Regions from separate parts of the Halomonas sp. FeN2 genome, predicted to be linked through region 1. Evidence: predicted binding sites of a transcription regulator. Region 1 holds the regulator's gene; each other region holds the start of a gene.
The links. Region 1 encodes PhoB, which activates phosphate uptake and scavenging genes when phosphate is short. Its sites were predicted from a motif close to TGTCATANNNNTGTCANA; they were not measured.

Region 1 (9,846 bases):
ATGATGGAAGATTCGCGCTCTATTACATCCGTGCTTAGCATCATGTGGGTACTGCGTGCGCTGGAGCGAGTAGGCGACCACGCCGACAACCTTGCTGAGTACGTGGTTTATCTCGTCAAAGGCCTGGATATTCGTCATAGCGACACCGACGACCTGGATCCAAAGGTGCTAAAAAAGTCTTGACCTGATGGGGCTTTCCTCCTGCAATACGACCAGGCTGCTAAGCGGCCTGGTCGTTTGAATCTCGAGGAGCTCACCTAAATGCTGGATGCTGTCACTGCGCTGAGCCGAGGTACACGCTGTGTGTATCAGCCGGGTATGCGCCGCTATATTTTTCTGCCGATTCTGGTCAACCTGATTGTCTACGTGAGCATGTTCAGCTTTGTGCTCAACCGTTTTGATGGCTGGCTCGCCCATTGGATGAGCATGGTACCCGCCTGGCTTGATTGGCTATCCTGGCTTATCTGGCCGCTTTTCGTAATTAGCCTGTTGGTAGTCGTGTTTTTTACCTTCACGCTGGTGACCAGCTTGATTGCAGCCCCTTTTTACGGCTTTTTGGCCGCCAAAGTTGAAGTTCAAGTCACTGGCCGTGAGCCCATTGATGATCGAAATCTGACTAAAACAGCCGTTGATGCTGTGGGACGCGAGTTTGTTAAGCTCGCCTATATTCTGCCGCGTGCCGCTGGCCTCTTTGTGATTAGCTGGATTCCAGGCGTTAATATCGTTGCCCCACTACTCTGGGCGCTGTTTTCTGCCTGGGTGATGTCCATCACTTATTTGGATTACCCCATGGATAACAACAAGGTGACGTTTGCTGATATGCGTCAACGGCTCTCTAAACGCTGGTGGCAAAGCCTCAGTTTTGGAGGCCTAGTCACGCTAATCACCTGGATTCCGTTGGCCAATCTATTTCTGATTCCCGGCGCCGTAGCGGGTGCCGTACTACTCTGGGATGACCATTACCGAAATGTACATGGTGATACACGCGGCATCACACCGCAGTAGGCGCTTATTACCCAGGCTACGCCACTTTGCTACCTTTATGTTTTGTTCGTCTTTCCTAGGTTCAATCCTGGGCTCAATTAACAACAAAGGAATCACCGCATGTTAAAACCGACGGCTTGGCTGGGGGGCGTACTCTTGGTTAGCGCTATGTCTATTTTGATGGCATCTATAGCCGTAGCCCACGAGGTAAAAACTGAGGCTCTGCGCGTTGCGCACCCCTTCGCCACCCCTACCCCACCAGGTGCGGCAAACGGCGCCGCCTACGTCGACATCACCGCCCTTTCAGAGTCCGTTACTCTTATTGGCGCGAGCAGCCCTGCGAGCAGCAACGTTGAGCTGCACGATATGCGAATGGACGGCGATATGATGCAGATGCGGCATGTGGATGAGATTCGTGTCGAGGCAGGTGAGACTTATACCATGCGCCCTGGTGGCGGCTTTCACTTAATGCTGATTGGCCTCACCGAGCCGCTAAAGGAGGGTGAGCGGTTCCCTCTTACGCTCACCTTTGCAGAACAAGGCGATGTGGATATTGAGGTTTGGATACAGGGCGCCCAGGAAGGCAGCGAAGCTGCTGATGGCCACCACCACTGACGTGGGCTGCAGTTAACTTATAGCAAAAACCCCGCTTTGGCGGGGTTTTTGCTAGCAATGATTACATTAGCAGTTACACTTATTCTATTTTTTACCAGTCGGTGCTATCGCCTTCATCCCGGTTGAGTTCCCCAGGAGTGTAACCCTCTCGGCGAGAGGTCGCCCCTTTTTCAGCACTAGAAAAACGACTACTTGAGGGCGAAAAGTCCAAGCTATCGCCTTCATCATGGTTCAAGTCACTCGCAGAGACATGAGATGGTTTGGAAGCTGCATGTGACTCAGGTTTGTCGATGACATCCTGACCTGCGGTACGGTCTTGATTTAGCTCAATAGATGATTGCGCCATCGCCAAGGGGCTCGCTACCAGACCAAAAGCAATACCTACTATGGCGAGTTTTTGACTCATTTCTTTTAACAGCATGGTGATCTCCTCACTATTCATGGATTCCGTTCGATGATGATTAGAACGACTATCACGCTTTACGTTGCATATTAGGCGCCAAAAAATAAAAATAATTTATTGCATAAAAATCAATAGCATAGATTTTTATGACCATAGGGATTATGTATTCATTATTCATATGGATGTTATCTATACATACCAGATACTTAAGACATCGCCCATCGGCAGACTGCATGAGGTGCGGTGTATGCATAGCGATGCAATGAAATTAGGCCCCGCTAGAAAGCAGCACCTTAAACGAAAAAGACAATGGTTTGAGAGAGGTGTTGGGCGTCACAAAAAATCAGACCCCGCATTAGCAGGGCCTAAGGACACAATACTTTGACAATGACTAACGCTAGCTTCCTTTCCTTTTGCGGGACTGCTCCAACCTTGGAATTTAACCCTGACTAACGCTTTGATTGTCGCTTGATTCATTCCTTGAATCGATCTGCATCCGTACCGTTTTGACACGCCTTCGCGTGTTTAGCTCACACGCTAATCGTAATGTATTTCTACATAATTGCAAATTTTTGTTACCAAACGTTTCCATCACCTTCATCATGCGTTAAATCTTTTGCTGTGTACTCTGCTTGAGCGCTGGTGCGGTGTGACTCTGCCTTGATAACTAGAGGGCGCTCGCCTTCGTCATACATCAAATCAGATGGGCTAAACTCAGCTTGGGCCGAGGTACGGTGTGACTGTGCCTGAATCGGCTGATCATCGACGGTAAAGTCTTGGTTAGCTTCAATGGACATATGTGCCATTGCCAACGGGCTAGCCAGTAGACCAAATGAAAGTCCCACAACGGCTGCTTTTTTTACAAATACGTTAAACATAATATTTACTCCTGACGACTGTTTGATACCGCTGAAGTGAAGTAAGAAGAGGCCCCTGGCTCAGTTCTCACTGCGGTTAGCTTCACTACCTTAATCTTGCACTTAAAATGCCAAAACCGATATTAATTCAATTAATAGCAATAAAATCAACTACTTATTTTAAATATATTGTGCGCAATAATACACCGCTACAAACAAAAGCACGCTAATTACATGTGCACTAATGACACATGCGCAAAATTGTCTGTGCCTTTATGACACACTACTCAACGTCCGCCTTAAAAGCGCATGCAAATACGCCTCGTATCAAAAGGCAACAGTATAGTTTTTAGGGAGAAAACAAGAAAAGTACAAAGCAGAGGGGGAGGGAAAAATATAGATTGAAAAAAGTAGGCAGCAAAAAATTAGGCCCCGCTTTGCGGAGCCCGATATCAGAATTGGTTATAGGGAATGACTAACGTTAGCTTCCACTCCTTGTGCGGGACTCCAACCTTGGAATTTCCCCTGACTAACGTTTTGATTTCCTATTGATTCATCCTTGAATCTAAGAGCATCCTTGCCTGTGTAACATCCTGTTGATCGCTTCTTCATCCGATGAAAAAGCATTCAATGATATCTAAAAAATCACCAATAATTAGCTACCGCTATTTTCTTCAACAAGCTCATCTTCGCCATACTCAGCATCATCTGAGTGGCTGCTTGATTGAGGATCCATGTCGCTAACGTCATCGCCTTCGTCATGGGTTAAGTCATTCGTCATATCTGTATCACTGCTGTTTGAGCTGCCTACACCTTGTGGATCCATTGGCTGCTCATCAGCTGTAATACCCTGATTTTCGTCAATCGCCGAATTTTCATCGGTTTGTGCAAAAGCTAATGGACTTGCCATCAGACCAAAAGAAACACCTAGAATGCCAGCTTTCTTGAGAAATTCCTTGGACATCATATTCCACCTCCGATCGCTGTTTGTTACCGCTTAGTCAAGAAAGAAGGGCTAACCAGTAGCCAGCATTTCCTGCGGTCGTCTTTCTTAACTTTATTGCTGCATTCGGTATGCCAAAAAAACATAAAATAAAATAAAAACATCAAAAATCAATAACTTGAATTCAACTTGAAAGCATTTTCAGAAATCTACCCAGCTAAAATATGACGCTAAAAACTGTGTAGAAATGACACATGAGCAAGGTTTTACCAATCTTGCATGCCAATATTGCACACTTCTACAAATATTGTGCGGCGGGACATTTGGCTACATCAAACAAGACGCGAGGGGGGGAAGGCGCAGCGAAACAACGCCCCTTTACCGGGGAGGGATTCAATTTGCAGTTGCGCATCATGACGCAACAGTACGTGCTTAACGATGGCTAAGCCTAAACCTGTGCCGCCCGTTGCAGTACTGCGCCCCTTATCGACTCGGTAAAAGCGTTCGGTTAAGCGGGGAATATGCACAGGATCAATCCCCTCTCCGTTATCTTCCACATCAATACAGCCACCGCCAGTAGCGCTAGCTTTCCAGCGCAGGGTGATTTGGCTGCCTGCTGGTGTGTAGCGAACCGCATTAAAGGCAAGGTTAGAGACGGCGCTACGAATTTCCTGCTCACTGCCTAGCAGCCGCGCATCGCTCTCAAGTGCGACGGTGATGGTATGGCGTTGATGCGATAAGGCTAGTGCGTCAGCACACACGCTTTGCAGTAAAGGCTCAAGTGACAGCGGATGATGATCTTGCCCACCTTGGTCAATCTCCAAACGCGAGAGCAGCAATAAATCGTTGACCAGATTCTGCATCCGCTGGGTCTGCTCCTGCATTTGCTGGACACTGCGACCCAATCGCGGCGGAAGCTGATCGGCGATATCACTGTAGGTTTCCAAATAACCTGATAGAACGGTCAGAGGGGTGCGCAGCTCGTGGGAGACGTTGGCGACAAAGTCGCGCCGCATCTGCTCTAGGCGATGCAAGCGGGTGATATCGCGCGCCATCACCAAGCGTTCGTCGTCACCATAGAGAGTAATTTGATATTGCAGGATTCGCCGTTCATCAATCGGCGAAGTGAGCGTTAACGGCTCACTGTAATTACGCGCATTAAAGTAGCTGATAAAGCTTGGGTCGCGCAGCAGGTTAGTAATGTGTTGACCACGATCATGGGCCGTTTGTAGCCCCAGCATGGCGGTAGCAGCACTGTTCCACCACTCCAGGTCGCCGTGGCGGTCAAGCATAACCACGCTGTCACGCATCGCTTCAGACGACTCTTGAATACGCGCCAGAGTAGCGCGCAGACGGCTTTGGGTAATGCGCTGGCTTTTTTGATAGCGGTATAAACGATCGAATAGCTCGCCCCACATTCCACTGGCGGCAGGGGGTTCATCGTGAGGGTTAAGCGTGAGCCACAGGTAAAGCTCGCGCAACTGTCGTAGGTGGTAAAACAGGCATAGCGCAAGCCCTGCCGCGAGCCCCAGCCCGGCCGAACCCAACAGCCAGCCTAAGCAGGTGCCCAGCGTGGCCAGCCACGCTATTCGCCACAGCTCACGACTCCATAAACGCACATTTACACCCGTGCAGAGAAACGGTAACCGGTACCCCGAACCGTTTGAATCAGGTTTTGATGCACCTCGCCCAGGGCTTTACGCAAACGGCGAATATGCACATCAACTGTGCGCTCTTCGACATACACATTCCCCCCCCACACTTGGTCAAGCAGCTGGCTGCGTGTGTAAGCGCGCTCTTGGTGGGTCATAAAAAACTGTAGCAGCCGGTACTCGGTAGGGCCCATTTCCAGCGCTTTGCCGTGAGCGCTGACCCGGTGGCTAACCGGATCAAGCAGCAGGCCGTTAATCTCAATGGGATCTTCAACGCCACGTGGCGTCGCACGGCGCAGCACCGCTTTTAGCCGTGCCACCAATTCCCGAGGTGAAAAAGGCTTGGTGATATAGTCATCTGCACCGGCTTCAAGCCCTTGAATTTTATTATCCTCTTCGCCTTTCGCGGTGAGCATAATAATCGGGATTTCGGCGGTAGCTTCTTCACGCTTTAGGCGTCTTGCCAGCTCAATACCACTAGTACCGGGCATCATCCAGTCCAGCAGTAGTAGATCGGGCTGGTGGTCGACCACCATGGCATGAGCATCCTGGGCATTATCCGCTTCGAGCACGCGATAGTCAGCCATTTCCAGCGCTACCGCGATCATCTCGCGAATCGATGATTCATCATCGACAATCAGAACGGTCTTGGCGGTCATACCAGAGCCTCACGGTGTCCAAAGAAAACTTGCTCAAAGATAAACAGTTCAATGACATGTCAGTGACGATAACACCATGACTTGATGACAGTTACATGACAACCGCCGCGATTAACCAGCCACAGGCCACCAGCTAAGCGCAATACCGGCAAAAATCAGCAGGCCCGACCAATGATTGTTAAGAAACGCCTGGAAGCAGGCATCCCGCTCCTGGTCGCGAATTAAGCGCTGCTGATGCAGAAAAGTCGCCGCCATTGCCGCGAGCCCTAACCAGAAGAAGCCACCTAAACCAACCCGCCAACCTACCCATGCCAGAAGCCCCAGGGTAGCTAGCTGGAGTAAGCCAATGATCAAGCGATCCGCATTTCCAAACAGCACGGCCGTTGATTTAATGCCAATTTTTAAATCATCGTCGCGATCAACCATGGCGTACTGGGTATCGTAGGCTACTGTCCAGCACACATTCGCGCAGAATAGCAGCCATGCTTCCAGCGGCACGTGGCCAAGTATGGCGCCAAACGCCATCGGAATTGCCCAGGAAAACGCCGCACCCAGCACCACCTGAGGAAAGTGGGTATAGCGCTTCATAAACGGATAAATAATCGCCAGCAGCACCCCGCCCAGCGAGAGCAGTACCGTAAACCAGTTGGTCAGTAATACCAGAATAAACGCAGCGGCCACCAGCGCAATAAACAGCAGTTGGGCTTCGGTTTCGCTGATACGGCCTGTCGCTAGCGGACGATGTTTTGTGCGTTTCACATGCCCATCGAAGTGGCGATCCGCATAGTCATTGACTACGCAGCCCGCGGCGCGCATCACATAAACGCCGGCCACAAAAATCACCAGCACATTTCGCCCTGGTACACCTTCCGCAGCCACCCAAAGGGCCCATAGCGTCGGCCACATCAAAAGCCATGTGCCTATCGGCCGATTCAAGCGCATCAGCTGTAAAAAGTCTGTCACGCGAGCCCATCCCTTCGGCCGCAACAGTGAACGATCCATGCTTACCTCACGAAGAATAAGATGCAGGCGCTAGCCTAGCGCGAAGGCAGGCCAAGATCATCTGCCATCGCACCCAAAAAATACTCTTGCACTAATAACGACAGGCCGCCGTGATAAAAGACGGAGCGCCTTCCCCAGGCACAACTCCCATCGATACCATTCACGCTAATAAAATCCGGGGGTTGCTTCGTCGCTTCCAAAGGCCCGCGAACTAAACCTGGCTGTCGAAATAGCCAACTGCCTAGCGAGCGCTCACCCAAACTCTCCAAACGCTGGCCCTTTAGCTGCGTGAGGGGGGCGACCGAGCGAGCCACCACCCACGGCGTTTCATCCAAGCACAGCGCCACTTCCCGCAGCCAGGCGTAACGCTTGAAGCCAATGCCCAGCGCCTGAGCCTCATCCTGGCGCGGCCAGCCGACGCCCTGATGTAGCAACCGTACTCGAAACGGCTTCTCTCCACCCGCGACCATTAAGCGGGCGGTTAACGAGTCGGTGGAGGCGACCCACTGCCACCAGGAAGCACTCATCGCAGGCCGCGCCGCATCAATCGGGCGCCAGCGGGAAAATAGAGGATTTTGCCGAAAAGCAGCAGCCGTCACCGAGTTCTCCAGGGCAATTAACGGGTTGGCTAGTGTAACATGAGCACTGAAAGGCTTTTGTTTCAGCGACTTTTTTAACGACTCGGTTTAGCGCCTCTTTTTTCGCACTCTTTTTAGCAACTTTTTTTGGTGTCTGCATGCCCGCCACCCAAACACAGAAAACGTCCTCTCACGCTGCGCTGGTGATTATTGGCACTGGCATGGCAGGGGTTGGCCTTGCCCGGGTGTTACGCCGATTGGGCGACCAACGCTCAATCACGCTGGTAAGCGCTGACAGCGGCGATGACTACAGCAAGCCGTTGCTCTCCACCGGCTTCGCCAAGGGCCTCGAGCCCGAAAAATTAGCCCAGCGCAGCGCGTCTGATCTAGGCGAAGAGCTAAATGCCCAGATGGTTATCCACACCCAGGTAGACGAACTGGATGTGGATAACCAAGCCGTTCTTCTTGAAGACGGCAGGGTGCTCGGCTACGACACACTGGTACTCGCCACTGGCGCTGCACCACGGTTGCCCTTCAGCCTTGAGCCCAGCTTAGCCTCACGCTGCTTTACCATTAATGACCTGGACGACTACCGCCGCTTTCACACGGCGCTAGGCCACGGCCCAGCACAGGTGGCGATTATTGGCGCGGGGCTGGTCGGCTGTGAATTTGCCAACGACCTTCACGCTGGCGGCCATCACGTCAGCGTCATCGCCCCTGAAGGAAGCCTGCTTCCTCGCTTGCTGCCACCGCCTTTAGGGAACGCCTTGGGCGATGCCTTTAGCGAAGCAGGGATCCACCTTCACCTTGGCCGTTCGATTGATTCCATCGCGGCCGAAAACGGCGAAGACATCCTATTACGTCTGGATAATGGCGACACCGTCAGCGCTGATCTCGTGCTGATGGCAACCGGCCTTGCACCCCGTACGGCGCTTGCCGAATCAGCGGGTTTAAGCGTATCGCCTAGCGGTATAGTCGTTGACCGCCAGTTGCGTACTTCGCACCCCAATATCTACGCCCTGGGCGATGCAGCCTGCGTAGACGGCGTTAATGCCATGTACGTTCAGCCGCTGCAAGCCAGCGCTAAGGCACTGGCGGCAACGCTTTCGGGCACCCCCACAACCGTTAGCTTTGGCGCCTGGCCGGTAGTGGTTAAAACGCCGCTGCTGCCAGTAGTGGCCTACCCGCCAACCACCACGCCCGAGCGCTGGCGAATTGAAGGCGAAGGCGGTGATATCAGTGCCTTGGCTGAAAATAAAGACGGACGTTTGATTGGTTTTGCGTTGACAGGCGGCTGCGTGAGAAGGAAAGTGGAGCTTTCCAGAGCAGCACCTGCGCTGCTAGGCTGATTTTCGTCGCGTTCACGACTAGGCTAGAGAAGCTATCCTAATCGGCTACGCACCCAACAACATGCATTTGTTTGATGTTTGATTTCTTTTAAAAAGGGGAGATTCCTTATGCGCAAACCTGAACTCGCAGCAGCCATCGCTGAAAGTGCCGACCTGTCCAAAGATAAAGCTGGCCAGGTGCTGAACGTCATTCTGGATGAGATCACCAACAGTTGTGCCAAGGGCGAAGATGTCGCGCTGATTGGTTTTGGTACCTTCACGGTACGTGAGCGCGCAGCGCGTACCGGCAAAAATCCGCAAACCGGTGCCCCGCTGCAGATTCCGGCCAGCAAAAACGTTGCCTTTAAGCCAGGCAAGGGACTCAAGGACGCCGTTTCCTAATGAAGCTCAAGCTGACGCTGTGGCTGCTGGGCGTACTGCTCAAACGCGCCCTGCGCCGCAAACCGCGCTTTCGCGAACAGTTAGAACGCATGCGCGGCCTGGACTGGGGGATTGCCACGGAAGATCTAAGCATTGCCCGCCACTACCGGATGACGCCGAAAAGTGTCAGTACCGGCAAAGGGCTGCCCGTGGACTTAGATCTTGAGCTACGTTTCCGTGATCAGGATACCGCTTTGAAAGTGCTCAAAAAGCCAACCCAGCAGGCCTTTCTCGACGGCATGATGAACGGCAGCGTGCGCTTGGTGGGTGATTCCGCCGATATGAATAAGCTGCAAAAACTACTCAAGTATTTGTAGCGGCTTACGATTGGCATAGGGTAGCGGCTTAGTTTAAATAAATTTAGGCTAAACAAGGTAGAGGTAT
Region 2 (9,846 bases), 720 kb from region 1:
GTGGCGATATCTACGACGCTGGCCGGGGTAAAGCGCTCGGCGTAGGTGAGTGCATCGCACAGCACCAGGCGGCCTTCCGCGTCGGTGTTAAGTACTTCAACGGTGAGGCCTTTCAGCGTTTTAATAATATCGCCGGGCTTGGTGGCGTGGCCGTCGGGCATGTTTTCCGCCGCGGCGACGATAAACACCAGGTTGAGTTTGGGCTTGATCTCCAGCACGGCTTTGACGGTGCCAAACACGCTGGCGGCGCCGCACATGTCGAACTTCATTTCATCCATGCCTTCGCCCGGCTTGAGCGAAATACCGCCGGTATCAAAGGTAATGCCTTTGCCGATCAGCACGTGGGGCGCTTCTTCACTCTCTTCGGCGCCTTGGTACTTCATCACGATCAGGCGTGTGGGTTCTTTGCTGCCGCGGCCTACGGATAGCAGCGAGCCTGCACCCAGGGCTTCCAGCGCTTCTTCATCGAGAATATCGACCTCGAGCGCGCCTTGTGAGTCGCGCCCCAGCTGTTCTGCCTGCTCGGCTAAATAGCTGGGCGTGCACACGTTGCCGGGCAGGTTACCCAGGGTGCGGGTATAGTTGATGCCTCGACCAATAGCGTTGCCCACTAACGCACCCTGCTTAACCTGCGGAACCGCGTCGGCATCGCTGATAATTAACGTTAGCTTGGCAAGGCTGGGAGCTGGCGCAGGGGAAGATTTGAACTGGTCAAAGCGATAAATCGCCCGTTCAGCGGCTTCCATTACTTTGCGCGCTTTCCAGGCCGGGTCGCGGTCAGCCAACGGAACATCGCCAAATACCACGCTGGCTTCGTCGATCGGCAGTTTCACTAGCGCCGTCATGGCTGCATCCAGCGCCTTGATAAAAGCCGCTTCCTGGCATTTTTCACGCTCTCCCAAGCCCACCAGCAAGATGCGTTCGGCGCCCAGGCCCGGCGCAAAGGGTACCATTTGCACGTTACCCAGCGCGGCATCAAAATCACCTCGCTCCAGCAATTGACCGATCAGGCGCTCGCTGGCGTCGTCCAGTTTGGCGACGGTGGGCAGGAGGTCGCCCCCTTTAAAAACCGGCACCAAGAGGCAGGGTGTTTCAGCTTTGGCTGGGTTCGCGGTCTGAACGGAAAATTCCATGACGTCTCCAACAAGACAAGCATCGAGGGATTCGGGATAATGCCCCGTTGCTTTTGATTTTGAAAAGGGACTGTAAATAGTTTGATTAGTGTACCCAAGCCATACGCTTATTGCATGGCATCCTGCACGACTAGCCGGAGAGCGCGTTGATTTTATTTCGATATCTAACTCGCGAAGTGTTACTCACCATGTCGGCGGTCGCTGGCATTCTGCTGCTGGTGATCATGGGCAGCCGCTTTATCCGCTATTTTTCGGACGCGGCAGAGGGCGATATTCCTGTCACCATGCTCGGCAGTCTGATGATGTTTCACCTGCCTGGCTTTATGGAACTCATTCTACCGCTGTCTTTTTTTCTAGGCATTCTGCTCGCCTATGGGCAGCTCTATATGAACAGCGAAATCACCGTTATGGTTGCCTGCGGGATGAGTCCCACGCGGCTGTTGAAAGTGACCCTACTGCCCGCCAGTGTCGTTGCGGTACTAGTGGGCATCTGTAGCCTTTGGCTGACGCCTTTTGGGGCGCTGCAAACCGAGACCGCACTGGAAGAGCAGCGTAGTCGCCTGGATGTTTCCGTATTGGCCCCAGGGCGCTTCCAAGAGTTTGGCGGTGGCCGTACCGCCTATATCGGTAGCTTCTCTAGCGACGGCACAGAAATGCAGGATGTGCTGGTGCACGAGCAGAACCAGCCGGGTGATGAAGGTACCCACGACTACGTTACCCGGGCGGCATCGGGCTACCAGGAAACCCGCCTCGAAACGGGTAGCCGTTTTCTGGTGTTGGATGACGGTGAGCGCTATGGGGTGACGCCGGGCGATAAAAGCGCCGAGCGACTCACTTTTGAGCGCTACACGTTACGATTGGGGTTGAATCGCGATCGGCAGGAGCTGGATTCATTGGAATACGCCACCACGCCTGCGCTGTGGAATAATCCAAGCCCCCGTGCCCAAGCACAGTGGCAGTGGCGGGCAGGACTCCCGCTTATGGTGTTTGTGCTGGCCTTGATGGCGCAGCCGCTTTCCCGGGTTAATCCCCGCCAGGGGCGCTTTGGTAAACTGCTGCCCGCGGTATTTTTATACGTCGCCTATCTCAGTCTGCTGCTCGCGGTTGTCGATGCGATTGGCAGTGGCACTTGGCCCACCACGCTGGGTGTGTGGCCCGTACATGGGCTGTTTTTAGGCCTGGGTCTATTATTGCTATGGCGCTCGCAACGCAAGGGGATGCGTTAATGCTGCTTGATCGTCTCGATCGTTATATTGCCCGCAACGTGCTGGCGGCCATTGTTGTCGTTCAGTTCGTGCTGCTGGGGTTGGATATTACCATCGCCTATATCGATGATTTAGGCGATGTGCAGGCGGGCTATACCGCCTTCGATGCACTGCTTTACTTGCTAATGCGCACGCCTTGGCGATTCTATCAATACGCCCCTGTGGCGGTATTAATTGGCGCGCTGATTGGTTTAGGCAGCATGGCCTCCAGCAATGAGCTCACCGTTATGCGCGCCGCTGGGCGATCCCTGGCGCGCATTGTATGGGGGGTGATGAAGCCAGTGCTGGTGGTGGTCGTTGTAGTGCTGTTAGTCGCCGAGTATGTCAGCCCGCGCACCGAGCAGTATGCCGAGGCGTGGCGGCTGGAAAAACTCCAGGGGGAAGGCGCCATGCTGACCAGTCGCAGCGGCTGGCAGATCGAGGGCGACAGCGTCTACCGTTTTGGGGCGATTCGTGCGGATGACGTCGTGCTTGATTTAACCCGCTATCGCTTTGATGACCGCCAGCTAGTCGAAGCCACTTACGCTCAGCGCGCACGCTGGGAAGACGATGCCTGGCGTTTGGAAAATGTCGCTACCACGCGCATTTTCGCCGACCATACCGAGTCTGACCAGACGGCAAGCATGGGCTGGGACACCTCTTTCACTCCCACCCAGCTAGAGAGGCTGCTTCGCGATATTGAGAGTCAGGCGCCCAGCGAGCTTTGGGCCTATGCCCAGTTCCTTGAAGAGCAGAACCTACAGAATGATCAGGCGTTGCTGTATTTTTGGCAGAAGATGCTGATGCCGCTCACCATGGGCTCGCTGGTGCTGATTGCTGCCTCCTTTGTATTTGGCCCGCTGCGCACCGTGGCTGCTGGCACACGGGTGTTTTACGGCGTTATCACCGGGCTGAGCTTTAAGTACGTTCAGGATCTATTGGCGCCCGCCTCGACGATATTTGGCTTTTCACCCGTCTGGGCCGTACTGGTGCCGACTCTGGCCTGCGCCGGGGTCGGGATCTACTTTCTACGTCGCAATGGTTAATACCGCCATGGTTAGCCAGCTCTGCCTCTTATCGCCCAGAAACAGCCAGAAACCACGAGAGAACTATGCAAACACGACGCTTTACCCAGTTGGACAGCGTATGGCCCGCCGGCCTTGGCCGACGACTGGGCGCCATGCTGTATGACGGCTTTTTGGTCACCGCGATTTGGATTGCGGTGACCGTCGTGCATATGCTGTTTTTCCGCTATGTGCTTGGTCAACAGCCCGAAGAGATTGGCACGACGGCCAGCGATGTTTTGAGTTTGCAGCTCTTGCTGGTGTTTTTTGTCACGCTGTTTTTTGTTTTCTCCTGGTCGCGCGGGGGGATGACCTTGGGGATGCAGGCGTGGCGTTTACGGGTGCAAACGGTAGACGGGTATTCACTGAGCTTGAAGCAGTGCCTTATCCGCTGCGCGGTGGCGTGGCTCTCGCTACTGGCATTTGGTTTGGGCTACTTATGGGTGCTGTTTGATCAACAGCGACGTAGCTGGCCGGATATTGCTTCCAACACGCAAACGGTGGTTTTGCCGAAAAAATAATTTCAGCTGGCATGGGGTAAAAAGTGCTTTTGCGCCAGTACGTTATTTTGCTGCTCTTGCTTATTAAGACGAATGGATAGCAAAAAGCAGTCATTTCTACTTGATAAGATGTATGCGAATCATTTACATTCATCTCATGACTTTTATGAGGTGTTGCCATGTACGTTTGCGTGTGCAAGGGAGTAACCGATCATCAGATTCGCCAGCACGTTAGCGACGGAGCGCGCAGTTGGCGAGAAGTACGCGAGGCAACCGGCTGCGCAACGCAGTGCGGTAAGTGCGCGTGCTTCGCTAAATCAATTACCCGCGATGCCGTTCAGGAAGCACGCCAAGAAGCCGATATGGGGCTTGCCTACGCCGTGTGACGCGAATCACTATTGTTAGGGTTATCTTTAGCAAATATATGATTTGCTTGAACTTTTAAACACCTTATCTATACTCTCAGGAAAGCTGGGAGTATAGCGATGCACGTCTATACTTCTCTCCAAACGTAACTGCTTGATCGTATTGTCTAAACTAGATTAAACATCAGCATTACAGTAGAAAAGGTGACGTTATGAAAGGTGATACGAAAGTTATTGAGCATCTCAATAAGGCGCTCGGCAACGAACTCGTTGCGATCAATCAGTACTTTTTGCACGCCAAGATGTACAAAGACTGGGGCCTAAAAGCACTCGCCAAGTGGGAATATGATGAGTCCATCGAAGAGATGCAGCACGCTGACAAGATTATCGAGCGCATTCTATTCCTGGAAGGCATTCCCAACCTGCAAGACCTGGGCAAGCTGCACATCGGTGAAAACGTCAAAGAGATGCTCGAAAGCGATCTAAAAATCGAGCACGATGGCCGCAACGACTACATTGAAGCGATCACCTATTGCGAGAGCGTTAAAGATTACGTGACTCGCGATATGCTGCGTGACCTGCTTGCTGATGAAGAAGACCATATCGACCACATCGAAACGGAACTTGGTTTGATCGACAAGGTGGGTATCCAGAACTATATGCAGCGTCAAATGCAGATGGCAGGCGACGAGTAAAACGCTATCGCGCGTATGTATAGAAACAAGCTAGCAACCAAAACTAGCTAAAAGCAGCCAGTCAGGGCTAACTGACTGGCTGCTTTCGTTCTAAAGTCTCCTTTAACCTATCGATTTTCCCGCTTCCCTTTTCCCCTATATCTTCCTTCACTACTTATCCATCTAACATTTTCGCGGCAACCCGCGTTTAGCGCTGAGGTGTGCCGATAGCCAGCGGTGCTAACTTAGCCAGTGAGTGTCATAAGCCTGACATCGTCATGGTGTTGGATAGTTAATCGGACAAAGCAAGTTTCATAACCTAATCAGTCAGTCGTTTCTGAAGCTTAAGCAAGGGATTAACTCAATCATGATACTCAAACGCAGACCAATACTGTTGGCGCTGGCTGCTATGCTGGTCGCCACGCAAGCGGCAGGTGCGGCAGATAAATATTTCAACCGCATCGCCAGCTTCGCGGTTCCCGATAATATGGCCGAGGGCGAAGATCGTACACGCGAGACCGCGCCTGAAATCATTGCTGCCTCCGGTGATGGCATGACGTTGGTGTATACCGATAGCCCGCTGGGCGTGATCGGGCGCATCGATATCAGCGACCCGGCTCATCCGCAACCGCTGGGTAATATCGTTATGGACGGCGAGCCTACGGCCGTATCGGTGCTCGGCAATATTGCCTATGTCGGAGTGAATACATCGGCTTCCTACAGCGAACCTTCCGGTGAGTTGCGCACGGTCGATTTAACCAGTGGCGAGATACTCTCCTCCTGCCCGCTGAACGGGCAGCCCGATAGTGTGGCTTCCGCTGTGGCACCCGATGGGCGCTTTGTCGCTGTCGCCATTGAGAACGAACGCGACGAAGAGGCCGGCGATGGACGTGTACCGCAGATGCCCGGCGGTTCCGTGGCACTGGTGAGGATCAATGCAGAAGGGCTGATTAACTGCGACAGCCTGCTCTACGCCGACGTAACCGGGCTCGCCGAGATCGCCCCCGAGGATCCCGAGCCGGAGTTTGTCGATATCAACACCCTGGGTGAGATCGTCGTCACCGTCCAGGAGAACAACCACCTTGTGGTGCTCGACTACGCAGGAAAGGTGGTGGCGGATTTCAGTGCCGGGACTGTCGACCTGGACGGCATTGACGCCAGCGATGACGGTGCGCTGATTTTCAACGAGCAGCAAGCCGAGCGCCTGCGTGAGCCGGACGCTTTGCAGTGGATCGACGACGACCACTTCGCTATTGCCAACGAAGGCGATATGGATGGCGGCGCGCGCGGCTGGACAATCTTCAACAAGCGCGGCGAGGTGGTATACGAGTCAGGTACTTCATTCGAGCGCGCGGTGATTGAAGCGGGGCACTACCCCGATAAGCGTTCGGATGCCAAGGGCAGCGAGCCGGAGGGGATGGAGTTTGCGGTGTTCGAAGATACGCCCTATGTCTTCCTGCTTTCCGAGCGCGGCTCGCTCGTGGGCGTTTATGACGTTAGCAACCTGGCCGAACCGCAGCTCACCCAGCTATTGCCCTCGGGCCTGTCTCCCGAAGGCGCCGTGGCGATTCCCAGCCGTGGCCTGTTAGCCACCGCCAATGAAGGGGATCTGGGCGAAGACGGCGGCCCCCGCGCCCATGTAATGATTTATCAATATCAGGATGCGCCAGCGGTCTATCCCACCCTGACCTCGGCGGGCGCCGATGAACTGATAGGCTGGGGCGCACTTTCTGGTTTGGTCGCCGCTGACGACGTACTTTATGCGGTCAACGACAGCTTCTACAGCGCCCAGCCGCGCATCTTTACCATAGACCCCTCAGCCTCCCCGGCGCGGATTACTGCAGCGCTGGACGTGACCCGCAACGGTGAGCCTGCGCTAGGGCTGGATATGGAAGGCATTACCACCGATGGTGAAGGTGGCTTCTGGGTCGCTTCCGAAGGTAACGACAAAGGCCTTGCCAACACCCTTTATCATGTGGGTTCCGACGGCGAAATTATCCAAGGAATTGAACTGCCCGAGGTGCTCGCTCAACAGGCATTGAAGTGGGGATTAGAAGGCGTTACGCGCATTGATGATCAGCTCTGGCTGGCGGTGCAGCGCCCTTGGAAGGATGACCCCGAAGGCATGGTCAAGCTACTGCGTTTTGATATCGACAGTGGCGAGTGGGGCGCTGTTCATTACCCGCTGGATAACGTGGAACAGGGTTGGATTGGCCTCTCCGAAATCACCGCCCATGGCGATTGGCTGTATTTGATCGAGCGCGACAACCAAATCGGCGCCGAGGCGAAGGTCAAGCAAGTGACCCGCATTGCACTGGATGGCTTGGAACCCGCCCCGCTGGGCGGTGAGCTGCCGGTGGTTGAGAAACAGCTAGTACGCGACCTGATTCCCGACCTAGCCAGCTACAACGGCTTTGTGGTGGACAAGATTGAAGGAATGGCGATTAACGATACTGGCAACGCCTGGCTGGTCAGCGACAACGACGGTGTGGACGATAGCTCCGGCGAGACCTACTTCTGGTCAATACCGCTAGAGTAGTCCCTGCCTGTATTCGTCTATACCACAGTAGTATGGAAGCGATAAACATGAGGATTAGGGGAGAAAAGATAGGATAAAAGAGATAGGAGAAAAAGCGAGGGCACGCATCAAACACGGTTATGTGGATGATGTGTGCCTTTTTTTGTGGCGTGGCTCTTGTGTGGAGAGTGCCTTGTGAAGAGCGTTCTGTGAAAAGAGTGTGGCGGTAACGTTCTGGAGCCGCCTAACTATTTAGCTGAAATCGCCTCACCGTTATCCACAGACTGGCTCAGTACCGGCTCATCAACGGCAAAAGTTGCCCGGCTTAGGCGACGGACACGCTTCATAAACAGCGCAATGCAAAGAAGCGTGCCTAGCGCGGCCACCACATAGCTTAGCTGTAGCGGTAGACCAAAACCGATCGGCGCGTAGGCTAAGTAGGTAAACGTGGCCATGGTCATAAAGGTGGCGGGGATCGAGGTAATCCAGTGAGGCTTACGTGACAGCACCAGGTACATGGTGCCTACCCAAAGCGCGATCACAGCGGTGGTTTGGTTGGCCCAGGAGAAGTAGCGCCACAGCAGTGTGAAGTCCATGTGCGTTAACGCGTAAGACACCACAAACAGCGGTAGAGCGACCATGATACGTTTGATGATCGGCTTTTGATTGATTTTAAGGTAGTCGGCGATGATCATCCGCGCGCTGCGGAAAGCGGTATCGCCAGACGTAATCGGCAGCACAATAACGCCGAGTACCGCCAGGGTGCCGCCTACAGCGCCGAGCATGGTGGTAGACACTTCGCTTACCACCGCGGCAGGGCCACCGGCCGCCAGCACATCGGAAAGCGACTGGTCTCCATAAAACAGGCTCATGGCAGCGGCTGCCCAGATCATCGCGATAATGCCTTCGGTGATCATCATGCCGTAGAAGATTTTGCGACCATTGGTTTCGTTTTGGGTGGTGCGCGAAATAATCGGCGTTTGGGTAGCATGAAAACCGGAAAGCGCGCCGCAGGAGATGGTTAAAAACAGCAGCGGGAAAATTGGTGCGGCGTCAGGGTGCATGTTCTGGAACGAGAGCTCGGGAATCGGAGCGCCAGTAACGATTAAGCCGATACCGATACCCGCTGCGCTGAACAGTAGCAGGGCACCAAAGTAAGGGTAGATGCGACCGATGACTTTATCGATCGGCAGCAGGGTGGCAATCAAATAATAAATAAAGATAGCGACGATGATCAGCGTTAACGACAGCGAGGTCATATTGGCCAGCAGCGCCGCGGGCGAGGTGACGAATACCGTACCGACTAAAAGCAGTAGCAGAATCGCGAAGCCATTGACCACATGCTTCATCGCTTTACCCAGGAACTTGCCGGCTAGTTGCGGCAAGTGAGCGCCGTGGTTTCGGATCGAGATCATGCCGGTCAGGTAATCGTGAACAGCACCGGCAAAGATACAGCCAATCACAATCCACACAAATGCCACCGGTCCATACAGCGCGCCGAGAATCGGGCCAAAAATAGGGCCGACACCGGCAATGTTTAATAACTGAATAAGCGAATTGCGCGTAGTGTTCATCGGCACATAGTCGATGTTGTCGCGCATGCTGAAAGCAGGCGTCTGACGCTTGCGGTCAGTGACAAACACACGCTCAACGAATTTCCCATAGGTAAAGTAGCCCGCTATCAGCAGCAGGATCGATACGATAAAGGTGATCATCTAAGGTACCTAGAGCAGTGAGGGGGGTGGGCGAGCATGCCGGAGAGCATACAAGCAGGCACTTTTTTAGCAGGGCTGAATGTACAGATAACCACTATAAAATCACAGTTAGACTTTAGTGGGCCGTAAGCAAAAAAATGGACAGCCACGTGGCTGCCCATTTTGTCGATTAACAACAACGGTAAAGCTTAAGACTCAACGACGCCGCAGGCCATCCGGGTGCCGCCGCCGCCCAAGTGGGGTTCATCTTTGTAGGTGTCGCCACCTTCATGGATCATCAGGCTGCGTCCTGGCATATCTTCCATGCTTAGGCGAGGGGCTAGAACTGGCAGGTTAGCTTCGCCCTCTTCATTAACGGTTAGCACCGGCAGGTCGCCTAAATGACCTTCTCCATAGGGGCCTTGGTGCGTGCCGGTTTCTTCGGGGTCATAGTGACCACCTGCGGACAGTGCAGCGGTCATTTCGCCTTCATCATTCTCGGCAGGGTCACAGCTGGCGTTCTGGTGGACGTGAAAACCGTAAACACCGGGCTCAAGATCCGTCAGCGAGGGTGTCAACAGTAAGCCGTGATCCGTATGCTCAAGGGATACGGTACCGATTGACTCTTCATTACCCTCGGTGCTGACTTTATGC
Region 3 (9,846 bases), 580 kb from region 1:
TTTGACGGTACGCTGACGGCGGTGTTGGAAGGGGTGCTTAACGGCGCCATCAGTGGCGACGACGTAGAGCTTCAGCTCAGTGGCCTGTTCGCGGGCCTCACACCGGGCGAGAACCGTGTGCTGGTTGATGCTTCATTGACCGGCGCTGACGCAGGCAACTATCAGCTCATCATCCCCGACTCGGTGCCTGCCAACATGCAGGGCTTTGTTCAGACCGACGATTATCAGTCAGCTATCGTCAGCCAACCATCGGGAAAACCTAAGCTGAGCGCACCGACCAACGGCGACTACGTGCTTAACGTTGATGATGACGCCCTTATCCTGCCGAACTCAGAACAGTAACTTGCCAGGAGATCGGCCCAGGTACGGGCCGATACAACTGCCATTAAGGGTCAAATGCCATTCAGGCGTTAGAAGCCCGACAGAAAAAGTGTCAGGCTCACCCAGCCTGGAATAAAAAAGCTTCGAACCCGAGAGAGGTTCGAAGCTTTAACATAGCGGCGTCTTAATAGCGGCAGCGCTCTGCACTCAGCGCGTAATTTTAAACCCCTATTGGCCCGCCATCGCGCTTCTGAATAACAACGGTTGATGCCCGTGGGCGGACTGGGCCGCTAGCCGCAACGGTGGCGTCTTGTGTCAGCGCGCCACCATCGGCAGGCCAGTTACCGGGGTGTTGAATGTTAATAAACAGCGCGGTTTTATCCGGCGTGGCAAAAATACCGGTGACTTCGCAGCCGTTAGGCCCTACCGCAAAGCGTTTAAGCTGCTGCTGGTTGCTGCGGTTAATCACTGGGCCGGTTCCCTGGATGTCGTCTAGCCCATTAGGTACCACGGCAAGCAGCTGATCGTTGGTGTACTCGGTGACCCCATCATAACCGTTATCAGTCTGGATCCAGAGGATACCCTGACCGTCTTCTCGCTCGTCGAACCAGAGCCCGTCGGGGCTGGCGAACTGATTCATTTCTGTCAGGCCTGAGTGGTTATCTGCATCGTCAGCGGCGGCGCCGAACACAAACACCTCCCAAGTAAAGGCATTGGGCAACCGGCTTTCGCGCCAGCGAATAATATGCCCCGCTTCGTTATTGGCGCGAGGGTTGGCGGCATTGGTAGGCGCTAAATCGTAACCAACACCTACCTGTTCCAGACGCTCACCGTCATTAGTGTAAGTTGGGGATGTCTCTTCAGCGGTACGCTGCGTGTTATTGGTGAGGGTGAGATACACCTCACCGGATGCAGGATCGACGGAAGCCCACTCAGGGCGATCCATTGGCGTGGCACCCAACAAATCCGCTGCATCGCAGGTGTTGATGATGATACCTGCCGCATCATCGTCGGCTAGCCCCAGCGCCGCCGCCAGTGTGCGACCATCGCGCGTTTGGGTGCTAGGCGTTAGCGGCAGCCATTCGCCGCTGCCGTCAGCGTGGAAACGGGCCACATAGAGGGTGCCGTTATCCAAATATTTGTTGCCAATGGCAAGACGATCGTACTCTTCACCTGGGCGGTTGGCATCGGCGGGATCCCAGGCGGCATCAGAGACATATTTATATACGTACTCGTTGCGGGCATCGTGCCCCGAGTAGTAAACCACTGGCTGACCGGCTTCCAGCTTGCCTAACCAACACCCTTCATGGCGGAAACGCCCAAGCGCCGTTCGCTTAACCGCCAATGCATCACTATAGGGATCGACTTCCACCTGGTAGCCGAACGTGCGTGCTTCATTACGGTAATCGTCTTCGGCACGCTCGCCGCGCGGGGTAATATCGAAGCGAGCAAATTCGTCATTCTGTTCAGAGGCATCACCTGCCGAAGTATCCCAACCATAGCGGCTTTTATCGGTGGGAATACCAATCCGGGCATCGTCCTGGAAGCGTTCGCCGCGGTTCACAAAGATATCGGGCCAGTTCTCTTCACAGGCAATATAGGTGCCCCAGGGCGTTACCCCGTTACCACAGTTATTGTTTGTACCACGGGTTTGGGTGCCCTCAGGCGAAAAGCGCGTTTTGACGTAGTCACTGCCCGCCACTGGCCCGGAAAGCTCCATCGTCGTCGCACTGGTGAGGCGCCGGTTATAGCGCGATCCCGGCACGTGCGCCCATTGGCCGCTGGCGTTCTTTTCGACCTCAACAAGGGTAACACCGTGAGCGTTGATTTCGGTGCGCGACTCCTCTGCTGGCCGCTGGCCTTCATCAGCATTAGTGGGGCCACCTTGGGGCGCCCATAGCGCGGCTTGATCGATATACTCATTGTTGAGCGCCAGCACAAAACGACGCGAGGCGTTGTCGGTATCCAGGGCAAAACCGGCCATGCCGTCATGGTGCATACCCACACTCTCCGCCTGACGCTCAGCGGTCATCGGCTGTTCGGGCTGCCAGGTAATATTTTGGTTCAGCGGCGTGCCCCACGGCACCAAGACTTGGGCCACATAACCTTCTGGCACCACCACGGCATCGGTGAGCGACCCATGAACCGCTTCAAACGCCAGTGTCAGGGGTGTTTTTTGGTTGCTGCTTGAGGCAAGCGCTTGCGCAGCACCGCCAAAACTAAGCATCGAGGCAGCCGCCATGCTCAAACCACCGCGCATCACATCGCGCCGGGATACATGGCGCGCCAATACTTCCGCAAAAGGTTGATTGCCGCTGTGGTTAAACAGGCGATGATCTTCGATCTCTTTACTCATTTTGGTCTCCCCCTGATCGTTTGTAAGCCAACGATTGAACGTTAGGAGACACTAAAGAAGCTTAATGACAGCACGATGACGGAGCGCCTGCATTTAGATGAAGAACGGTCGAATGCTAGCCACTTTTACTCCCCCAACCCTATTGAGGGATGTCTGCAACTCTGCTAAATTAACGCTAATAGTTATCATTAACACAGGAGTTACTCTCTCATGCAGTTACCCGCCAAGGGCACTGGCCAGGGAGATACGTCGGCCTCGACGCCCCACGAGGTGAATAGCAAAGAATTACTTGGTAACTCAGGCCAGCTGGTTATTCACCATGAACAGCGCCGCTATGTGTTGCGCCGTACTAAAAACGGCAAGTTAATCCTTAACGCCTAACGCCCTTAACATCTAAGCACCTAATTAATTTAAAGATTTATACAGCAAAGCCAGCCAGGTAGCCCATCGCACCCAGCCAGCGACCTCTTCCACTTATCCCTGTTGGAAATCTCTGGCTTATGAACCACACACGCGCTTTTGGTGGCCTCTGTTTAACGCTGCTCCCACTGCTAGCCGCCCAAGCAGACGATGCCGAGCTGAACCCAGTGACGGTCACCGGCACCCGAGCACCGACTGACCTTTCCCGGGCGCCGCTAATTATCGATATTATTGATCGCGATGATGCGGTGCTGGCCACCGCCAGCCGGGTCGAAGACGTACTTAGCCGCCAACCCGGCCTGCATGTGGCTGGACAAGGGCGTCGAAATGGCCAGACCTTAAGTATGCGCGGTTTTGGCAGTAAAGGTGTGCTGGTGCGATTAGACGGGGTACGCCAGGATATCTCCACCGGTCATATCGGTAACTTCTTCCTCGACCCTGGCTTGATTCAAGAAGTACAGATAGCGCGCGGTGCGCTCTCCAGCCTTTACGGCAGCAATGCCATGGGCGGAGTGGTCAGCTTCACCAGTGTGGATGCCAACGACCTGCTTGCTCCCGGCGAAGATAGCGGCGTACGCCTATCGGTAGGCGGCACCACTGCCAGCGATGAGCTGCGGGGCAGCCTGACGGCCTTTGGCCGCCGCGATACCGCCAATGGCCAGGTGGATGGTCTCTTTTCAATCGGTCGCAGTGAATCCGGTGATATTCGCCGCGCCGGGGGCGATGAAGCCGAAGAGGATGCAACGCTCAATAGCCTGCTGCTAAAAGGCGGTTGGGAGCCAAGCGACGATCAGCGGCTATTTATGAGCTGGCAGCACTACGACGAACGCGCCACCCAGCCCGCCAACCCACAGCAGCTTTCCACCGATGCCAGCAATCCGCTGCGCGATCGCGATGTGGAAAGCAACAACGTCCAGTTGGGCCACCGCTGGCAGCCCAGCGCTGCAACCGAAGTCACTTCGCAGCTTACCTTTAGCCAGCAGGATATCGATGAGCCCCAGGCCAACCGCACCTTAGAGCGGGTCGGTCTCCAGAGCGACGGTTTCCACACCATGGATCACGGCTGGCTCTCGCAAACGCTTGTGTTCGGTGCCGAATTGGAGCAGGCACGCCAACGGCCAGGTGGCGAAGCGAATGGCTTTCCTAAAGCCGATATCGACACCGAGTCAGCCTATCTCGACACCACGCTTACCGCTGGACGCTATCTATCCGATGGCGGCGCCGGCCAGTTTGATGTTGGCCTGGGTGCCCGCTACGACCGCTACGACGCCAGCGGTAATGAAGCCGATAGCGTCCACGACCAGGTATCGCCGCGTTTTCGCCTCGCCTGGCGGCCCGATGACGCTTTGATGCTGTTCTCGGGCTACGCCGAAGCATTTCGCGCGCCTAGCCTTTCCGAGCTTTACGCTAACGAGCGCCACTTTGCCGGTTTCTGCGCCGGGCCAGCCTTCTGCACACCGGACAATTACTGGATTCCCAATCCCAACCTCTCGCCTGAATCCAGCCACACCTGGGAAAGCGGCATGGTCTGGCATCAGGGCGACTGGCAGGTGCGTGCCAGCTACTTCGACACCCGCGCCGACGATTTTATCGACACCCACGTCGACATCATGGCGGGCACCACCCAGGCGGTGAACGTTCAGCGCGCCCAGCTATGGGGCTATGACGCCCGGGTGACCTGGCAGCCCAGCGCCTTCCCACTACTCACCAGCTTTGTGGGCCTGTCGGAAGTCTCCGGCAAAGACCGCGATTCTGGCGAGCCCCTAGGCAGTCAAACACCGCTGGAAGCCACTTTGGGTAGCGAGGTGGCTCTGTACAACAGCGATATCCGCCTGGGCTGGCAAGCGCGTTTTGCCCAATCTTTCGATAAGCAGGGCGATGACGAACGCCTGCCCGGCTATGGGTTGCACGATGTACACCTTGCCTGGCAACTCACTCCGGCCGTGGATACCTCGCTGCGCCTTGCCAATATTGGCGACAAGGTGTGGTACCGCCCCGACGGCAGCCTGGGCGATGGGCGCAGCCTGTTCGCCACCCTCAACTGGCAGTGGTAAATCCATGCAGTCAACCCGATAGAGGTGCGTCATGATTCCATCCCAACAGATCGCGATTATCGAAGCCTTTGACGCGGCACGCGCCGCGCAGCCGCGGCTACCTGCGATTGAGATTGCCGAACGCTTATCGATCAGCGAAGGCGAGCTGCAGGCCGCCCGTTTAGGGCGCGACGTATGGACGCTGCCGCTCTCGCCCAGCGATATCGCTGCCTACCTGCCCCAACTGGGGCGGGTTAAGGCGTTGACTCGCTCCCGGCTGGCCGTGCTAGAGCAAACCGGCGACTACCCTGAGCTTAGCGGCGGGGAGCATACTGGCCTGCTGCTCGACCCTGGCGGCCTGGATTTACGGCTGCTCTACACGAACTGGCACTGGGCCTGCCTGATTCGTGATCCTATGCCTGCCACCAGTGCGCAAGAGGCGCAGTGGCGCTGGAGCCTGCAGATATTCAACCAGCATGGCTGCGCCGTTCACAAATGCTTTGCCCTGGAGAACCCACTGCCGCGCTCTTGGGGTGCCTTAGCGGCCTTGGGCACTCGGGATACGCCGGCGTTTACCCAGAGCATGCCCCGCCTACAGCGGCCGCTGCCCGAAGCGCCGACCCTGGCCAGCGAGTGGGGTGCGATGCGCGACGTGCACCAGTTCTTTGCCCTCCTCCAGCGCCATCATCTGGAGCGTATTGAGGCCAACCAGTTAATGGAAGGCCGCTATACCCGCGCGCTGCCCCTCAATGCCCTGGAAGCAGTGCTGCAGCATGCAAGCCAACGCGCGCTGCCGTTGATGCTGTTTGTCGCCAGCCCCGGCTGCGTGCAGATTCGCACCGGCACCCTGCCCACCCCGCAACGGGCTCGTGGCTGGCTGAATCTATTTGGCGAGCAGTTCACCCTGCACCTTGATGACACCGCGATTGACCAAGTGTGGCAAGTCAGCAAACCCAACCGCGACGGCGGCGTGACCAGCATTGAAGCCTTTGATGCCGAAGGCTCGCTAGTGCTGCAACTTTACGCACAGCGCCAGGAAGGCCGCGCGGAGCGTCGCGAGTGGCGGCAATTGCTGGATGAACTCGGTCGCCAAGAGGCGGTGGCATGAACGCAAAACGCCTAATGCGCCGCTCACTGGCACTACTGCTGATGGGGTGGCTAACCACCGGGGCCGCATTGGCCAGCGAGCGCTGGGTGGTGCTGGGCGGCGATATCGCCGAAACCCTGGCCGCCCTGGATGCCGATATCAACGTTATCGCTCGGGATGACACGGTCGTGCATCCACCCGCCATGGCGGAGCTGCCCTCGGTGGGTTACCTACGCCAGCTCTCCGCTGAAAGCGTCCTGTCGGTTAAACCTAACCAAGTGTTAGCAGCAGGACATGCAGGCCCCAAGGAAGTGCTGGCGCAGCTTGAGGCGGTGGGGATCGACGTCGCCACTATTAACGCCCCGCCAACCCTTGATGCCATTGCCGATAAAGTCCGTGCCGTCGGCCAATTAACTGATCGCAGTGACGCAGCAGGGGCATTGGCAGACGCTTTGGATGAGAAACTTGACCGACTAGCCAACCTGCCTACCCTACCCCCGACCAGCGCTATGTTTATCATGCAGCATAGCGGCTTAACACCTCGGGCGGCGGGCAGAGATACCGCAGCGCATAGCGCGCTCGAAGCGGTGGGCCTGACCAATGCCTTCGCCGCGATGCAGGGCTACCACAGCGTGGGCGCCGAAGCCCTGGCCCGGCAAGCGCCGGAGGTTGTGATTGTCTCCGAACGGGGCCTGGCGGCAATGGGCGGCGAAGCCGCGCTATGGCAGTTACCCGGTATGGCGTTAACGCCCGCAGGTCGAGAGCAGCAGCTGATTATCATTGATGACCAAGCCTTGCTTGGCTTTGGCCCGCGCACGCCCGATCAGCTACTCACCCTGCGCCAGGACGTTGAAGCGCTATTGAGCGCACCAACTAGCGCCCAGCTAAGCCCATGATAGCCATTCTTAACACTGACCGTTTCCGAGTGCGGCTGCCGGTGAGTCGCACTACCCGCGTGCTCGTCGGATTAACCGCTACGCTGCTGCTGGCCTTAGCTTGGGCGGCCGCCTCTGGCGCGTTGGGCATTTCCCCCTGGGGACTCATCAGCGGCCAAGCCGACTCGCTCAGTATTCAGGTGTGGTGGCAGCTGCGCCTGCCGCGCTTACTGCTGGGCGTGGCAGTGGGTGCAATGCTTGCCGGTAGCGGCGCCGCCATGCAAGGGCTGTTTCGTAACCCGCTGGCCGACCCCACCCTGCTCGGCCTTGCCAGTGGTGCCGGGCTTTTCGTAGCCGTGTGGATTGTGCTGTTTCAAAACAGCGGCGCAGGCAGCCTTTACGGTCAGTTTGCAGCAGGCTTTCTGGGCGCCTTATGCGTCTGTTTGATTGTCTTTGGCATCGCCAAGCGCCAGGGCGGCGGCAGCGCCGCTGTGATGACCCTGTTACTGGCTGGTTTGGCCATCAACACCCTAGCCGGAGCTGGCGGTGGGGTTTTAGCCTTTATCGCCAGCGATGAACAGCTACGCCAGCTTAGTTTATGGGGCATGGGTACGCTCACTAACGCCCTGTGGCGCACCACGGCGTTAGCCCTCGTCCTAATTGCCGCTGCTCTATGGCTGTTAATGCTTAGCGCTCGTGAACTCGACCTGCTCCAGCTGGGCGAAGCTACCGCCCATGCGGCGGGACTGGATGCGGCGCGTTTAAAACGCCGGGTGGTGATCGCGACCTCATTGGGAGTAGGAATCTGTGTGGCGCTTACCGGCGTCATTGGCTTTTTGGGCCTGCTGGTGCCCCACTGCCTGCGGCTTTGGCTAGGGCCTGGCCACCGGCTGTTGTTACCCGCTTCGATGCTCGGCGGCGCGCTACTGCTGGTCGTGGCTGACACCCTGGCCCGCACCGTCGCTGCCCCGGCAGAAATCCCCGTCGGGCTGCTGACTAGCCTGATCGGCGGCCCTTACTTCCTGTACCTACTAATGCGTAGGAACCGAGCATGCTAACGCTCCATCAGGCTGGCTTAACCACCACACCTACTATCGCCCCACTAGATGGCACGATTCGACCCGGCGAGCTGCTAGCCATTGTCGGCCCCAACGGCGCGGGCAAGAGCACATTGCTCAGCATGCTTTCAGGCTTTCGCCCAGCCGAACAGGGCGAACTACATCTGGATGGCACACCCTTGCGCGAATGGCCCATCGCCGAACTTGCCAATCGCCGAGCGTTGGTCGCCCAGCAGGAGTTACCCGGCTTTGACTGGCAAACCGACGAGCTGTTGAGTCTAGGCAGTAACCCGGCTAAATCACTAGTAGCGGCGCTACTGGATGATCTGGATCTAACCCGCCTCGCCAAGCGCAGCGTACTCTCGCTGTCCGGCGGCGAACGCCAGCGGGTGATGATCGCGAGAGGCGCCTGCCAGCTACTCTCAAGGTGTTCTCCCACCGCCAAGGATGGCGGTATTTTACTTCTGGATGAGCCTACCAGCGCCTTGGATATCGGCCAGCAGCAGCGCCTGATGCGCCAACTGCGCGGTTGGGCCACGCAGCACCACATGGCCATTGTTTGCGTGCTCCACGACCTTAATCTCGCCAGCACCTACGCTGACCGGGTATGGTTGCTACATCAAGGGCAGCGTATTGACCATGGTCTACCCAACCAAGTACTCAACCCCGCAACCATCGCGAAGATTTACGCGGCCGAGTTGCAGCACATTGAGGGCGGCCCCCATGGCAAGCCCCTGCTCGCCCTGGCGCCTTAAGACGGCTTTCAGCAGCCAACGAGTCGAGTGGCAAAGCCCTCATATAAGTCCATACTTATCCATACGTAAAGGGCAATATAGGCATCACCGTGCCAATTGGGGAGCAAGAATGAGACTGATCAGCCTCATGTGGGTAATGCTGGCAGGGATGAGTTTTAGCATCGGTGTGTTAGGCATTTTTCTACCCCTGCTGCCGACCACCGTGTTTATGCTAATGGCTGTTTACTGTGCCTCCAAAGGCTCACCGCGCTTTGAGGCATGGATTCGCTCCCGCCAGTATGTCGGGCCACTGCTGGTTAACTGGGAGCAAGAGCGCGCCATACCCCGGCGCGCTAAGTTGGCGGCTGTTAGCATGATCGCATTGAGTGCACTGATCACGGCTTGGTCGCTCGGCCCCGGCTGGACACGCTGGGGCGTGATCGCTCTACTAATGCTGATTGCCGTTTGGCTGGCTACTCGGCCAGAGCCTTCGTCTTCTAATGAGTAAAGCTTGGCAGTGGTGGCTAACACGGCTTTAACGCTACAAAATTCTGCGCTGTTAACGCCTAACATTTCGCGGCAGCGGCCTGCTATCTAACATCTTCGTCTAATAGCGCATTCAGCGGCATGCCATCGAGGGTGGTGGAGTCTAGCCCCAGCAAGCGTGCGAACGTGGCCCCGGCATTGTCCATTCGCTGGATGCCGCGTTGGGTATCGAAGGGTATCCTGGAGCCGGGCAGTATTCCCTCACCGTGCAGGATCGCCAAACCATGATTGGAGGCGAATGCGGTGCTGGCGGACGGTACCTGAGGGCCGTGGTTAGCTCCGGCGCTTTCAACGGCAGCCACGGTATCACCACGTCTATTGACACCCCATACGAACCCGGAGGCATAGGCGAACATTACATCCCCGGCGTTTTCACCCCAGTACCCCAATACACTGGCATCCTGCTTCTTGAGAGC

Region 2: a site for PhoB is predicted at 5,238-5,255, ahead of KF947_RS14585 (esterase-like activity of phytase family protein). Genes of this name have one in related genera too.
Region 3: a site for PhoB is predicted at 2,741-2,758, ahead of KF947_RS08520 (PhoX family protein). Genes of this name have one in related genera too.

The regions. Positions count from the first base shown of each region.
Region 1 covers NZ_CP074200.1:2,422,549-2,432,394, forward strand. The annotation lists gene phoU (phosphate signaling complex protein PhoU) at 1-183, shown strand, start outside; gene cysZ (sulfate transporter CysZ) at 262-1,005, shown strand; gene KF947_RS11105 (copper chaperone PCu(A)C) at 1,105-1,599, shown strand; gene KF947_RS11110 (hypothetical protein) at 1,691-2,020, opposite strand; gene KF947_RS11115 (hypothetical protein) at 2,578-2,880, opposite strand; gene KF947_RS11120 (hypothetical protein) at 3,515-3,826, opposite strand; gene phoR (phosphate regulon sensor histidine kinase PhoR) at 4,135-5,421, opposite strand; gene phoB (phosphate regulon transcriptional regulator PhoB) at 5,424-6,113, opposite strand; gene ubiA (4-hydroxybenzoate octaprenyltransferase) at 6,225-7,115, opposite strand; gene KF947_RS11140 (chorismate--pyruvate lyase family protein) at 7,151-7,714, opposite strand; gene KF947_RS11145 (NAD(P)/FAD-dependent oxidoreductase) at 7,852-9,042, shown strand; gene KF947_RS11150 (HU family DNA-binding protein) at 9,151-9,423, shown strand; gene KF947_RS11155 (hypothetical protein) at 9,423-9,779, shown strand.
Region 2 covers NZ_CP074200.1:3,141,670-3,151,515, forward strand. The annotation lists gene KF947_RS14555 (leucyl aminopeptidase) at 1-1,133, opposite strand, end outside; gene lptF (LPS export ABC transporter permease LptF) at 1,280-2,359, shown strand; gene lptG (LPS export ABC transporter permease LptG) at 2,359-3,423, shown strand; gene KF947_RS14570 (RDD family protein) at 3,489-3,962, shown strand; gene KF947_RS14575 ((2Fe-2S)-binding protein) at 4,121-4,327, shown strand; gene bfr (bacterioferritin) at 4,519-5,001, shown strand; gene KF947_RS14585 (esterase-like activity of phytase family protein) at 5,348-7,519, shown strand; gene KF947_RS14590 (carbon starvation protein A) at 7,747-9,213, opposite strand; gene sodC (superoxide dismutase family protein) at 9,402-9,846, opposite strand, start outside.
Region 3 covers NZ_CP074200.1:1,842,484-1,852,329, forward strand. The annotation lists gene KF947_RS08515 (beta strand repeat-containing protein) at 1-342, shown strand, start outside; gene KF947_RS08520 (PhoX family protein) at 542-2,677, opposite strand; gene hemP (hemin uptake protein HemP) at 2,888-3,058, shown strand; gene KF947_RS08530 (TonB-dependent receptor domain-containing protein) at 3,178-5,151, shown strand; gene KF947_RS08535 (ChuX/HutX family heme-like substrate-binding protein) at 5,183-6,238, shown strand; gene KF947_RS08540 (heme/hemin ABC transporter substrate-binding protein) at 6,235-7,113, shown strand; gene KF947_RS08545 (FecCD family ABC transporter permease) at 7,110-8,150, shown strand; partial or broken gene KF947_RS08550 (ATP-binding cassette domain-containing protein) at 8,204-8,905, shown strand; gene KF947_RS08555 (YbaN family protein) at 9,015-9,392, shown strand; gene KF947_RS08560 (alkaline phosphatase family protein) at 9,475-9,846, opposite strand, start outside.